Regions from separate parts of the Paenibacillus sp. J31P316 genome, predicted to be linked through region 1. Evidence: a T-box and tRNA genes for the amino acid it is inferred to sense, from the RefSeq annotation. Region 1 holds a T-box; the other holds one or more tRNA genes.
What was found. The T-box of region 1 lies ahead of leuS (leucine--tRNA ligase). A T-box ahead of a tRNA ligase gene usually reads a tRNA of that ligase, here a tRNA-Leu.
Positions count from the first base shown of each region.

Region 2: it encodes a tRNA-Leu, which carries the amino acid that the T-box ahead of leuS (leucine--tRNA ligase) is inferred to sense. The anticodon was not compared.

Region 1 is NZ_JBWDNI010000018.1:29,661-37,238, reverse strand. Features, by position in the region: gene yqeK (bis(5'-nucleosyl)-tetraphosphatase (symmetrical) YqeK) at 1-482, shown strand, start outside; gene rsfS (ribosome silencing factor) at 479-826, shown strand; gene AC0YNU_RS28415 (CvfB family protein) at 823-1,830, shown strand; gene AC0YNU_RS28410 (class I SAM-dependent DNA methyltransferase) at 1,843-2,616, shown strand; T-box leader at 2,709-2,944, shown strand; gene leuS (leucine--tRNA ligase) at 3,035-5,473, shown strand; gene comER (late competence protein ComER) at 5,526-6,365, opposite strand; gene AC0YNU_RS28395 (ComEA family DNA-binding protein) at 6,614-7,321, shown strand; gene AC0YNU_RS28390 (homocysteine synthase) at 7,390-7,578, shown strand, end outside.
Region 2 is NZ_JBWDNI010000001.1:776,291-783,868, forward strand. Features, by position in the region: gene AC0YNU_RS03310 (DEAD/DEAH box helicase) at 1-446, shown strand, start outside; gene AC0YNU_RS03315 (YqhG family protein) at 443-1,399, shown strand; gene AC0YNU_RS03320 (hypothetical protein) at 1,588-2,505, shown strand; gene AC0YNU_RS03325 (YqzE family protein) at 2,551-2,781, opposite strand; gene AC0YNU_RS03330 (N-acetylmuramoyl-L-alanine amidase family protein) at 2,926-3,708, shown strand; gene AC0YNU_RS03335 (divergent polysaccharide deacetylase family protein) at 3,676-4,503, opposite strand; gene AC0YNU_RS03340 (exosporium protein C) at 4,650-5,069, opposite strand; tRNA gene AC0YNU_RS03345 (tRNA-Leu) at 5,210-5,296, opposite strand; tRNA gene AC0YNU_RS03350 (tRNA-Leu) at 5,518-5,604, opposite strand; gene AC0YNU_RS03355 (efflux RND transporter periplasmic adaptor subunit) at 5,765-6,904, opposite strand; gene AC0YNU_RS03360 (carbohydrate ABC transporter permease) at 6,921-7,578, opposite strand, start outside.

The DNA of each region.
Region 1 (7,578 bases):
TCGCGGAGCGGTTCGGCGGCGATCCGGTACGGGCGGAGCAGGCGGCGATTCTCCATGACGTGGCCAAATATTGGCCGACATCGCGCATGGAAACGATCATTAAGGAGCAGCACCTTCCGGAGGAGCTGCTTCGTTTCGATAAGGAATTGTGGCACGCGCCGGTCGGAGCGTTCGTCGCGGAACGGGACTACGGCGTGACGGATCCGGAGATTCTGGATGCCATCCGCTACCATACATCGGGACGCGAAGGCATGACGCTGATGGACAAAATCGTTTGCCTGGCGGACTATATGGAGCCTGGAAGGGATTTTCCGGGCGTGACGCACATTCGGGAACTGGCCGAGCAACATTTGGAGCAAGCGCTGATCGCGGGCTTCGATTCGACGATTTCCTATTTGCTGCAGCAGGGCAAGCGGATTTTTCCGCTGACCATCGCTGCGCGGAATGATTTGATTTTACGATTACGGGAGGCTGAGCAATGACAATTAGCTCTGAAGATTTGCTGCAAGCGGTAGTAGCAGCGGCGGAAGACAAGAAGGCGCAGAACATCGTGGCGCTGGATTTACAGAACATCTCGCTCGTCGCGGATTATTTCGTCATCTGCCACGGGAATTCGGACGTACAGGTACAAGCGATCACGACGGAGATCCGCAAGCAGGCGGAGGCGCGCGGCGTTCGCGTTCGCGGCATCGAAGGCGCGGACAGCGGCAGATGGGTGCTCGTCGACATCGGCGACGTCGTCGTCCATGTGTTCCATCGCGAGGAGCGCGAATATTACAGTATCGAACGTCTGTGGTCGGACGCGAAGGTTGTGGAGTTTGCATGAGCCTGATCGCAGGCACGACGATGAATCTCAAATTGGCGCGTGAAGTGTCGCCCTACGGTTATTTTATGACCGACGGCGAGAACGAAGTGCTCATGCATTATACCGAGCTTGTCGGCCATCGCCCGCAAATCGGGCAATTCTATGACGTCTTCCTGTTCTTCGATTCCGAGGACAGGATAGCCGCGACGATGAAAAAGCCGCTGATCCAGCTCGGACAAGTGTCCCGGCTCGCGGTGGCGGACATTCACCCGCGTATCGGCGCTTTCCTCGAGATGGGGCTCGGCAGGCAGCTGCTGCTCCCTTTGTCGGAGCAGCCGGAGCTGAAGGAGCTTCGTCCGAAGCGCGGCGACGAGGTGCATGTTATCCTTGCGCACGACAAGATCGGCCGTTTGGTAGCGAAGGTTGCGTTCGAGGAAGAGCTGGCCGAGCTGGCATTCAACGCGCCTACCACCTGGCATAACACCTGGATCGAGGGCTGGGTGACGAAGACCCTCAAGATTGGCTCGTTCGTCATGATCGACGGCGGCGTTCTAGGCTTCGGCGCATACGGCTTCATTCCGGCGGGCGACCGTACCCGGCTGCTGCGGCTAGGCGAACGCGTGAAGGCCCGCGTGACCTTCGTGCGCGAGGACGGACGCGTCAACCTGTCGATGAATCAGCGCAAGGAAGTCGGCCGGCTGGAGGATTCCGACCGGATTCTGGCGTTCATGAAGGAGCGCCCGAACGGCGCGATGCCTTACTCGGATGCAACCCAAGCCGATATCATCAAGCAAAAGTTCGACATCAGCAAAGGCGCCTTCAAGCGCGCGCTCGGCAAGCTCATGCGCGACGGGCTCGTCACGCAGGAAGGCAGCTGGACGAAGCTGACGGAGAAGGGCGCGGCTTCTGCCGCCGAAGAAGGCGAGACATCTGCTGAAGCCAACGTTTCGACGCCGGCGGCATCGGTTACGGCGAACGGGTCTTCGATCGGGCGACCAGCGCCGAAGCCGGACGGCTCGAAGTAGGGGGCGGCACGGATGGAAGCTTATACGCAGTTTGCCGCCGTCTATGACCGCTTGATGGCGGACATGCCTTATCCGGCATGGATCGCGTTCGCGGAATCCTGCTGGCAGCGGTATGGGAAGCCTTCGACTGTCGTGGATCTGGGCTGCGGCACGGGAAGCATTGCGCTTCCGCTCGCGCGCTCGGGTTATGCGGTATACGGCATTGATATCTCTTCCGATATGTTGACGGTTGGCCGCAGCAAGCAGGAAGACTCTGGCCCGGGGTCAGGGACTGGAGCTGGAGGCAGCGTTACATGGCTGGAGCAGGATATGACGGAATGGGAAATCGCCGAACCCGCGGACAGCGTGTTGTCGTTCTGCGACTGCATCAATTATTTGACCGAGGAAGACGACGTGATCGCCGCGTTCACGGCTACGCTCCGAGGCTTGAAGCCCGGCGGCGTGTTTCTGTTCGATGTCCATGCGCCCGGGACGCTTCGCCGGTATGCGGAGGAGCAGCCATTCTTGCTGGATGAACCGGACATCGCTTACATATGGACGAGCGAGCTGGACGAGGAACGGATGGAAATCGAGCATCATTTAACGATTTTCGCCGAAGCTCCCGGCAGCCGGGGGCGGTCGTATGCGCGCATCGAGGAAACGCATGTACAGCGCGCGTACGATGCGGAATGGATCAAGGAGGCACTGTTCGCGGTGGGCTTCTCGAAAGTGGACCTGTTCGGGGACTTCAAGCTGGATCCGGCCGATGACGATACGGAACGGTTGTTTTTTGCCGCCGTGAAGTGAAAGCTGTCGCTATCTTGCGGGTTTAGGCGCTTCTTGCCTTGACATTGGCTTTGCTACTTCTTTATAATCGAGCTAATCATGTTTATTAAATAAGCAAGGCGTTGAAGAGGAGCAGTAGCTTCGGGAGCGTTAGGTCAAGAGAGCCGGCGGGTGGTGGAAGCCGGACCAACGTGAAGCGAACTCGCCTTGGAGCCGTATGCAGCTGATGGAACGATCAGTGAAAGCATGCCGATTCGCCCGCGATAAGGGAATAGAGTGAACGGGCGGCAAAGAATGCCGACCGTTAACTAGGGTGGTACCACGGGAGCGTAATCCTCTCGTCCCTAGCGAATATCGCTGGGGGCGGGAGGTTTTTTTATTGCCTTCTGCGGTACGGGCATGCGCGCACAGGATGGATAAATAGGGAGGCTAATGGAAAATGACACAGGAACGCCAGGATCAACACGGTTATAACCCGCTTGTGATCGAGCCGAAATGGCAGCAGCATTGGGACGAGAACAAATCGTTCAAAACGACGGAGGACGCGGGCAAACAGAAGTTTTTCGCGCTCGATATGTTTCCGTATCCATCGGGAGCCGGACTTCACGTCGGCCATCCGGAAGGCTATACGGCTACGGATATCGTGTCTCGGTACAAAAGAATGCGAGGCTTCAATGTCCTCCATCCGATGGGCTGGGATGCCTTCGGACTGCCGGCCGAGCAGCATGCGCTCGATACGGGCGAGCATCCGCGCGAGATTACGGTCAAGAACATCAACAATTTCCGCCGCCAGATCAAGTCGCTCGGCTTCTCGTACGACTGGGACCGCGAATTCAGCACGACGGATCCGGATTATTACAAATGGACGCAGTGGATTTTCATCCAGCTGTTCAATAAAGGTCTTGCCTATGTAGCGGAAGTACCGGTCAACTGGTGCCCGGCGCTCGGTACGGTCTTGGCGAACGAAGAAGTTATCAACGGCCTCAGCGAGCGCGGCAACCATCCGGTAATTCGCAAGCCGATGCGCCAATGGGTGCTTCGCATTACGGAATACGCGGAACGCCTGCTCGAGGATTTGGAAGAGCTGGACTGGACGGAGAGCATCAAGGACATGCAGCGCAACTGGATCGGCAAGTCCAAGGGAGCGGAAGTCACGTTCGCGATCGACGGCCATGACGCTTCGCTCGTCGTCTTCACGACCCGTCCGGACACGCTGTTCGGCGCGACGTATTGCGTGCTTGCGCCTGAGCATGAGCTTGTGGCAGCCATTACGACGGCCGACCAGCAGGCAGCGGTGAAGGACTATCAGGATACGGCTGCGCGCAAGAGTGATCTGGAGCGTACGGACCTGAACAAAGACAAATCCGGCGTATTCACTGGCGCCTACGCGATTAACCCGATCAACGGCTCGCGCGTGCCGATCTGGATCGCGGACTACGTGCTGGCAGGCTACGGAACGGGCGCTATCATGGCGGTTCCGGGTCATGACGAGCGCGACTGGGAGTTCGCGAAGCAATTCAATCTGCCGATCCTGGAGGTCGTACAGGGCGGAGACGTGACCGAGGCGGCTTTCGCCGGCGAAGGTCCGCATGTGAACTCCGGCTTCCTGGACGGTCTCGGCACCGAGGAAGCGATCGCCAAAGCGATCGAGTGGCTCGAAGCAGAAGGCAAAGGCCAAGGCAAAGTGACGTACCGTCTTCGTGACTGGCTGTTCAGCCGTCAACGCTATTGGGGCGAGCCGATTCCGATTCTCCATCTGGAGGACGGCACGATGAAGCCGGTTCCGGATGATCAGCTTCCGCTTCTGCTGCCGGACGTTGATCAAATCAAGCCGTCGGGTACCGGTGAATCGCCGCTCGCCAACGTGACAGAATGGGTAGAAACGGTGGATCCGGAAACAGGCATGCGCGCGCGCCGCGAGACGAACACGATGCCGCAATGGGCGGGCAGCTGCTGGTACTACCTGCGTTTCATCGATCCGCACAACGACCAAGAACTCTGCTCCAAAGAGAAGCAGAAGGAATGGCTGCCTGTCGATCTCTATATTGGCGGCGCGGAGCACGCGGTGCTTCACTTGCTCTACGCGCGTTTCTGGCATAAGGTGCTTTACGATATCGGCGTGGTCGATACGAAGGAACCGTTCCACAAGCTCGTCAACCAAGGGATGATCCTCGGCACGAACAATGAGAAAATGTCCAAATCCCGCGGCAACGTCATCAACCCGGACGATATCGTGAACGTGTACGGCGCGGATACGCTTCGCATGTACGAGATGTTCATGGGACCGCTCGAAGCGACGAAGCCATGGAACACGAACGGCGTCGAAGGCATGTACCGCTTCCTCGGCCGCGTATGGCGTCTGTTCATCGGAGACAACGGCGAGCTGAACGAGAAGGTCGGCGGCGAAGCTTCGGATGCGCTCAAGCGCACATGGCACCGCACCGTGAAGAAAGTGACGGACGATTACGAGAACCTGCGCTTCAACACGGCCATCAGCCAGCTGATGATTTTCGTCAACGATGCCTACAAAGCCGAGGGGCTGCCGCGCGAAGCGATGGAACATTTCGTGCAAATGCTCTCGCCGCTCGCGCCGCACATCGCGGAAGAATTGTGGTCGAAGCTGGGCCGTACGGACGCTCTGTCGTATGCCGCTTGGCCGACGTACGAGGAAGCATGGACCGTCGACCAAGAGGTCGAAATCGTCGTGCAGGTGAACGGCAAAATTCTCGACCGCATCGCGATCGCAGCGGACACGGACGAAGCCGAAATGGAACGGATCGCTAAAGCGTCGGAGAAAGTGGCCGAAGCCATCGCGGGCAAGACCGTTCGCAAGCTGATCGTCGTTAAAGGCAAGCTCGTTAACATCGTAGTCGGCTAATCGGCATAGATACGAAAAAAGAGGTGAACGACCTCTTAACGCAAAGCATGCGTTAAGGGCCGTTCACCTCTTTGCCGTATAAAATGTCGGCGACCTTCTCCAGGTCCTCGCGATATTTGGCGTGGGTAGCCATGATGACGCGGTTGAACACGCTGTCGAGCTCCCGGTTCAGAAGCGCCAACGCCTGCGCGGTAATGCCTCCGGGAACGACGACCCGCGCCTGCAGGTCTTCCGGAGACATGCCGCCGGATGTCAGCAGCTGTCCCGTACCGAGGAGCATCTCGCTGGCGATCAGACGTGCCTGCTCGCGGGGGAGGCCGGTCTCCTCGGCAGCCGCGTCGATAAAGCGCTGCAGCAGGCAGGCCATGATGGCGGGACCGACGCTGGATAAATCCGAGACGATGCGCGTATGCGCTTCGTCGATTTGAAGGGGTTCGCTTATATAGGAGAGCAGGCCGTTCAGCCTGACGATGTCGGCGTCGGTCATGCGGCTGCCGTACATGCACAGCGAAGCGCCGCTGCACATGTAGTTGGTGATACTCGGAATGACCTTGGCGATTTTGCAGGGGAGCGAATCCTCCAGCTGCTCCAGCAGGACGGGGCTCGTAATCGAAATGACGAGTTGATTCGGCAGCAGATGATCGCGGATGGCGTCCAGCACCGTTTTGAATTCCACCGGCTTGATGCAGAGGAAGACGATATCCTGATCGATAACCGCTTCTCGGTTCGAAGGGACAGCCTTAAGGCCGGGATGACGGTCGGCTAAGCAAATGGCTTTCGCGAACGTTCGATTGCTGGCCGTAATTTGCGATGGCTTGAGTGCTCCCGATCCGATGAAAGCATCTATTAGCAGGCTGCCCATGCTCCCAATCCCGATAAACCCGACATTCATTGCAATCCCTCCCATGCGCCTTTTTTGCATCAGCGCAGCTTCAACAGCATTTTTCCAATCGGTAAAGCCCGCGCGCTGGCCTCGCTTCGCAAGCGTCAGCCATGCACAAGGCTGAACATTCGAGGCTGCGGCAGCGTGCAGCGTTCACCGGAACCATGATGCTCTTACTACGATATGCATACCGGCAAGGCCATCATGACCATTTTTATGGAAATCGTATCGTGCAACGATGAAAGGAGTGAAAGGTTGTGCTCAATCGATCAGGGTTGCGAAACAGATGGAAAGGCTATTGGCTTGGCGCGGGCTTGTGCATGGCAGTGTCCGCCGTCTTGATCGTTATGGCGCTGCTGCCGGGCGGTTCAAGCAACCAGCCAGGCTGGACGGCGATGAATGCGCAGGTAAGCCGCGCGCTGGCGCCGCTGGAGCAGCAAAAGGCGGAGGAAGAGAGAGACGCAGAGAAGAACGCAGAGAAGGACGAAGACGCGAAGCTTCCGACCAAAGCAGCTGACGTGAAGTCAGAGGCAACTGCTCCAATGTTATCATCACCAGAGTCGTCAGCGGCAACTGCAGATGAACAGGGCGATGTGAAGGAAGGAGCGGGTCCAGACATAAGAGGGGATGCATCTGCTGGAGCTGGAGCTGGCGCGGATTCGGACGAATTCGGGAGATCGGAGCAAACTGCGTCTAATGCACCCGCCAAGAATTCGGATCAGGCGGGTCAATCGGGTTCGACAACTCAACCGGACGCATCGGTTTCCGGCAAAATCGACGTCAACCATGCTTCGGCGGAGGAACTCGACGCCCTTCCCGGCATCGGTGCCGCGAAGGCGAGCGCCATCGTGTCGGAACGCGAGCGCAACGGGACCTTCCGAAGCGTCGACGACCTGCTCCGCGTCAAGGGTATTGGACCGAAACTAGTAGAAAAGCTGAAGTCTCTCATTGTTCTCGGCACTTGATTATGCGACAATGGAAAAGATAGGGTCTTTTTGGGGGCCCGTCCATTCATGTGAGGAGGAACGATCCAATGTCCGAGCAACGCAAACTTTCGATCGAAACGCTATCCGTTCACGCCGGCCAGGAAATTGACCCGACGACCCTTTCGCGCGCAGTGCCGATTTATCAAACGACTTCCTATGGTTTCCGAGACACGGACCATGCGGCGAATTTATTCGCCTTGCAAGAATTCGGCAATATTTATACCCGAATCATGAAT
Region 2 (7,578 bases), on a different contig from region 1:
GAGAAGGCATCAATCTGCAATTCTGCCACCATATGATCAACTTCGACCTGCCCTGGAACCCGATGCGCGTGGAGCAGCGGATCGGGCGCGTGCACCGGCTCGGACAGACGAGCGACGTGCATATTTACAATCTGTGCACGGTCGGCACGATTGAAGAGCATATCGTCAGCCTGCTGCATGAGAAGATCAATCTGTTCGAGCTCGTTATCGGCGAGCTGGACCACATCTTGGAACGGTTCGAGAAGAACGAGACGCTGGAGCAAAGGCTTGCCCGTCTTATGCTGGAAGCCGGCACGAATAAAGACGCGCTCAAGGAAGGCATCGCGGAGCTCGGCAATTCGCTCAGCCGGATCAGGGACGAGGTCGAGCTCGAAGAGCCTGCCGATCTGGCAGCCGTCAATTCCGTCCTGAACGCCGTCGGGCAGACCATCGAGGTGAGACCATGAACGAACGCCAAATCCACAAGTTCGTCGGGCGGTATCTAGAGGCGACGGACTGCCAGATCGTCGAGAAGTCCCCGGCGCATTATCATGTGAAGCTGTCGCCCCGCGCGGACCGCGATTTGACGAACCGTCCCTTCTATTGGAGCTTCGTCGACCGCACCGGCGCCGATCCGGAGACGATGTCCATGCTGCTCGTAACGGATAAAGCCAAATACGATGAAGCTGCCGCCGCGAAAGCCGCCCAGCTTCCTCCCCCCGCCGCTGCGCCGGGCAGCGGCTCCGGGACATCCGCAGACGCTGCATTCGGCCGTTCCTTCGGCTATTTGAACAGCGCGTCGAATGTAAACGTCAGGCTTCCGCGGGAGGATCTGCATTTCGGTTCGCGCCGGCTGGATCAGCTGTTCCAGTCCGCCAAGATCGGCGGCAATTACCTCTGTCTGTTCCAAGAGCCGGAGAAGCGCACCAGTCACCCGCTTCATTCGACTGCTTACAGCGCATGGCTCGGGGTTAATATGAAAGTAGAATTCCAATGCGACATGAAACGCGAGGAGATTCATTCCTTCGGCATCTCGCTGGCAACCGGCCAATGCCTGGAGCAGTTCAGCGACCGCCTGCTTCAGCATCGCATGACGCCGAAGCTCCCGCCGAACGTGCATACCGCCAAAAACGCGATCACGCTGAACAAGGCGGCCTCCATTGCCGAAGGAACGCTCGAACGCAAGCTGCGAACGTATGATTACAGCTGGGCGGATGCCGCTTCCAAACGGCTCGACGAGGAACTGTCGACCATTCGTCATTATTACGAGCCGTTAATCGAAGCCGTCGAGGAAGAGAACCGCCCCGCTATCGCGGAACAGTACGAGCGCAGGCAGGAAGAAATTCGCTGGCAATATGAGCCGCGCGTCAGCGTCTCCGCCATAAATTGCGGCATTTTTTATTTGCAGGGCATCGGTTAGCGGTTTTGCGACAAGAACTGGGGCGACCGGCTGGCCGTCCCCTTTAATCGGCAAAATTAGAACAAGGCTTGTCCCGCTTCCCTGACAGAAACCAACAACTTCCCCGGCGGCATTGCGATACAATGGCGTTGTCAGGTACTGTCAGCCCTTCGTCAACCATTCTACAGAAACAGCAGGTGATGCCGTTTATGAGAACTTGGACCGCGATGATCGCCGCCGTATTGTCGGCGTTGCTGCTTACGACCCTATCGCCGCTGGCAGCTTCGGCTTCCGTGGCTTCCGTGCCGGCCGCTTCCGTACAAGCCGTCAGTACGCCGTTGCAGCAGCATGTCCAAACCTGGACCGATGCGTTATCGAATCAGTCCGCCTTCAAAGCCTGGAAATCGGCTGCGACGACCATCGTTCCGCTCGGCCCGGGCACGCACGGCTGGCTCGTCACGTTTACGGCTGCCGGGAAACCGGTCGGATACATGATCGTCAACGCAACGCCCGAAGGCGATTACGCGCTTGGCGAATACGGCGCTGGCAGCCATCCTGCCTTTGATCCCAATACGATGTACGATGCGCTGCTCCGCCAAGGCTTGATTGGCAGCTATAGCGAAATCGCCAAAAAACCGCTCCATCTGGAACGGCTCTATCTTTCCCCTATGCTGGCCGCTTGGAAATGGACGGCCCCTAACGCCGAAACCTATTACTTGGATGCCTGGACGGGAGAAGCGCTGCCCATAACGGATAGCGCCTGGGTGGCGCAAACCAAATCACGCCATCCGGCAGCCTTGTCCGCCGGGAAATCAACGGTCGAGTTAAGCAAGCTGGCGGCAGCCAAAACGAACCGAACCTTCGATCCGTTCGAACGGATGCCCTGGCTGAATCAAGCGCCGCTCTCGAATCAACAGATAACCGGACTTACGGGCATGCTCGATAAGCTGGCGCAAATTCGGTATACGGCCGAACTTTTCAAGTCATCCGTCCTTTATGTCCTTCCGGCCGTCGGCTATCACCGTTGGAATAACGACAAGCTGTTCGTGGCGTTCGACCAATCGTTTCCCGGTACGAGATACATTCCGATTGAAGCGCTGAACCAGGAAGGCCGATTTTATCGGTGATCGGATCACTTTAAGGATCACTTTAAAGCTGATAATTTAATCGCTCTAGATTTTTTCTTCTTGAACCAATTTGAATTCCGCAGTCTCAATATCTCGAGACTGCATCCATTGCGCGATCGCGAAACCGCCCAGACCGAACCAGCGCGTCAGCCAAGGCTCTTTGGCAGCTTTGGCTTTTTTGCGTTTTTCGCTGCGTTCTCCCTGCGGCGTTTCCATGAAGTCCACGACTTTGCCCGTCATGTATTTGATGTAATCCTCGGGTTTTTCCACTGCCATAACAGCCACGCTCCTCTTTGCATGAACTTTGTTGTTGCTCCTAATAAACAGTGTCCCCGCGAATGATTTCTTTCAAACATGAATGAGTTCCCTTGGTATGTGCCACGCTAAGCATAATCAATTTGGAAAAGGAGGATAATGCCGATGCGAGGACAACGAATGATGCAGTTATCGATTCGCTTGGGCTTGTCATTCTGCGCAGCTGTAATCCTGATCAGCTGTTTGGCTTCGAGACAATCGTATTCCGAACCGGTGAATCAAGCAGAAGAGCAAACGGCATTGCCCGACGCCTCCCTGCAGTTCTCGCTAGACAGCATGCTGCCGACGGATTACAGCCGCGCGCTGCCGACGGCCCAGGTATTGATCGACGTCGGGCACGGAGGAATTGACGGCGGCGCCCATCATGAGGAACTCCTGGAGAAGGACATTAATCTAGCCGTCGCCAAAAAATTGTATTTGCTGCTCCAAAACAACGGTATCCGCGCGATCCTGAACCGCAACGGCGACTATGCGCTCAGCGACGATAACCGTTGGAATCCGTCGTCTTCCCGGCACAGACGGGATTTGTCCCAGCGCAGTCAGCTGACGAAGGAAATCGATGCGCAGATCCTGATCAGCATCCATGTGAATTGGGCGCCCGACCGAACCGAATACGGCCCTCTCGTGCTGCATCAGAACGAAGGACAGAGCGCGCTTCTTGCGTTCTGCATCCAAGACGCGATGAATCGCAGACAAAACACGAAAGGGCTCCCCCGAATAGGGAAGCCCTTCTATTTGCTAAATGTCGTCAAGAAGCCCGCCGTTATCGTCGAGCTGGGCTTCATTAGTCACGAAGGCGACCGGCGCATGCTGACCGACCCCGTCAAACAAACGGAAATCGCGGCTGCCATTACATCAGGGGTGCGGAATTATATCCTTCTCCGCTGACGGAACGAGCATTTCCGACAGACGTACGAATCGCGTCTCCCCCTGCATTTGGGGAATGGCGGCATTCAGCACGGCTGCTGTCAATTTACCTGGCGGACCTACATGGCCGATCGTAATGCAGGACTCGTTACTCTCCAGGTATTTGCGAAGCACGCCGATTTGCTTGGAAATATGGCTGGTCGTATAGACGTCGTCGAGAAAGACTTGGTTCGACAACAGCGGGACGCCCATCTCGGCCGTCAGCTTCGGGAGCACCGTCTTGTACGTCGTCCGGCTGTCCAGGAAGAACAAGCCTCGTTCCTTCACTACGCTCAGCACGACGCGCATGACACGTTCATCCGCCGTTACCTTGGAGCCCATATGATTGTTCATGCCGACGGCATGAGGTACATCATCTATGGCGGCTTCCACGCGCTTGCGGATCTCCGCATCGCTCATGGCAGTCGTAATGGCGCCGGGGCCGAGCCATTCAGGCTTGCCCCGAACCGGCTCCATCGGCATATGGACGATGACGTCGTTGCCAAGCTTATGGGACAGCTCCGCGTCCTGCTTCGTGGTCGGCATGAACGGCATGACCGCCGTCGTGAATTTCACGGGCAGACGCAGCATCTCCGGCGTCCCCGTCATGCCATTGCCGAAATCGTCGATGACGATCGCCACTTCGCGATGACGAATGATTTGCCGTTGCTGTCGTTGTTCCTGTTTCGCTGCCGCTGCCGTCTCGTGCCGGGGCGCCGCCGCCGCGGCCGCAAGCGTGCAAGCAAGCAAAACCAAAGCAAACTTGCCCTTGTTCATGTACGTTCGTCCTCTCTTCAATCTGCATTCCTTTCATTATTTGTCAGCATCAGGAAAAATATGTATGCATGCAAGGTTAAAAAAGAAAGTCGAGGAGCGCTCCTCGACTTTTCTTCCCCTCTTGATCGGCTATAAGCATGTCCGCCTTACACCTCGTATACGGCCGCGCTGAGATTAATCGGACCGATTACGGTTGCCTCCGATTCTTCCGTTTGCTTCTCCACGTACAAAGAATATCCGTGCGCGCCGGGCGGCACGTTAATATCGATCACTTGCAGCGTCACGATGCCGTAATGCTCGTATCCCTCTTCAAGGCCTTGCAGCGCGTAAAAAATTTCTTGGTTGCCGCGAAATACGCGGAACAACACGTCTACGACGTTACCGGACGTCGCTGCAGCTCCGATGGTAGCCGTTAAAGTTACGCGATTGTTTACCGCTTCCGGGATAATAAAGATGCCGAGCTCAGCCAAAATGACTTTGGCCGGCGTTTGCGGAACGTCGATTTGAACGGCATTCGTAACGACGGCTGGAACGCTCACATTATAATCGATTAATTTTTTCACCATTTGCATAATCAACTCCTTTCTTTCCTGATATTGACATGCTATGAAAATAACGATGCGTTAGCTTGGACGAGTTACTTAAATACACTAAAATGCATAAAAAAGAAGCCTTGCATCAGCAAGGCTTCTTGAGTTTGTATGGTTGGTGCGGTCGAGAGGACTCGAACCTCCACGGCTGTTACACCACTAGAACCTGAATCTAGCGCGTCTGCCAATTCCGCCACGACCGCACATCCGGCAGATGTCGCTTCAAGCTTTCGTTAGAAGCGGCGAAATTTAATATATCACGAATCAAAATATAAAGTCAACAGAGAAAAGTTTTTCCTGCAACATAAAGGAATAAATTGGAATTAAAACCTTATGTTTCAACATTGATTCAGAGCTTCGCTCAATTGACTCCTGCCACAAAAAAGAAGCCTTGCATCAGCAAGGCTTCTTGGGTTTGAATGGTTGGTGCGGTCGAGAGGACTCGAACCTCCACGGCTGTTACACCACTAGAACCTGAATCTAGCGCGTCTGCCAATTCCGCCACGACCGCACATCCGGCAGATGTCGCTTCAAGCTTTCCTAAGAAGCGGCGAGAGTTAATATACCATGAATGAAAGTTCGAAGTCAACATAATCTCAACAAACTCCACGATCCGGATGCGAGTCATCGTCCGGAGAACATCTGGTCGGGTTTTGCTGGCAGTCAACGACTTACAGCCGGACACGTACTCCATCCATAATGAAGCTGCTGCTGTTGATTATGACTTCCTGCTGCTCGAACAGCCCCTCGCTGACCGCCGTCACGTATTCGTTCGAATCGACGACCTTTACCGGCGTTTCCGCGGCATAATACGCATTGCCGAGCGGCCCTTCCTCGGCTCTGACCGTGAAGACGTAGGACCCCTGATCATTCTTATGGACGGCTTCGTTCGGGACGAGGATCAGCTGGTCTCCTCCCGACTCGGACAGCCTGACCAGTGCCCTCTCGCCTCCGTGCAGGCTATCGTCCTTGAATGCGACGGTCAACTTGTACGACGAGCTGACTTCCGTATTCGCACCGGACTCGTCGCCGCCCGTCATATCCGACCCTCCGGCCGCAACCTCCTCGATAGCCGTTATTGTGCCTGAGAGCGTCCGGTTATCCGCCTCCGCCAGCGTAATCTGATCCAGCGTATCGTCGATATGGAGCAAGGCGGCCGTTTCGCCCGGAACGAGCAATTGAAGCTGGTAGCCCTTGGCTGCGTCGGACAGCGTAATATCCGGCAAGCCTCCCGAATCGAGTCCCGATGCCGCGTTGACCTTCGTGACGATACCATCGAATGGCGCCGTGATCTGCCTGCTCTCGGCAATCGTTTTCTGCAGATGCTGTACGTGCTGCTGCCCGCTCGCGATGTCGAGCTTGGCCGTTTCGATCGCGCCTGCAGCGGCAGCCTTCGCAGACGCGCTATCCCCGCTCGCAGCTTCGATATAATTGGTCTCCAACTGATGAATGGACAGATTGAGCTTCTTCAGCGCCGCCTGTTGATCGGCCAGCTCCAGCAAGGCATCCGAGTCGTCGTATTGCACCAGCAGCTGACCTTTATGCACGCGGTCTCCTTGCTTAACGAGCACCTTCGCGACTTTCCACCCTGCCGGATTCGCAAGCTCTCTCACCTCGCCCGGTTGTATCGTAGCGCTGCCTTCGTAATCATGCGCAAGCGAACCCGTGGACGGAACGGCCGTATAGACCTTCGGCAGCGATAACGCCCGCAGCGAATTGCCTGCAAGCGTACAGCCGGCTAGAAGCACGAGGAACACGCTCGCGATGAACCGAATCTTGCGTTTTCTGGACTTTGACGTCCGTTCTTCCATGACGATCACTCCCGAGTTATCCTTTGATGCCCGATTGTTGAATGCCTTCGACGAAGTAGGACTCCGCATATAGGAACAGCAGCACCATCGGGGCCATGTACAGCGCGGAAGCGGCGAAACCGATGCCCCGCGCCGATTGATTGATCTGCGCCAAGTAAAGCGACAACGGCTGCTTCGCCGCATCACGAAGGAAAATAAGCGGCTGCTCGATCATATTCCAGTAGTCGATGAACAAGAGAACGGTCAATGCAGCCAATCCCGGCTTGATAAGCGGCAGCATGATGCGCGCGAAAATCGTCCATTGCCCGGCTCCGTCGATCTTGGCGGCTTCGGTGTAGGCATACGGTATATGGGACATGAACTGACGCATCATGAACACGCCGAACGCGCCGAATATGCCCGGAAGAATGATCGCGGCTGCATGATTCATGAGACCGAGCTTGTCGATGACGAGATAGTTCGGCACGAGCGTGACCTGGAACGGCATCAGCATGGTCATCAGATAGACCAGAAACAGCTTGTCCCGCCCGATGAACCGCAGCTTGGCGAAGGCGTAAGCGGCCAGCGAGGCGACGATCGTCTGTCCGATGACGATCGGCACGACGAGCGCCGCCGAATTCCAGAACATGCCGAGAAACTTCGGACTCAGCACCAGCACCTGCGCGTACTGCTTG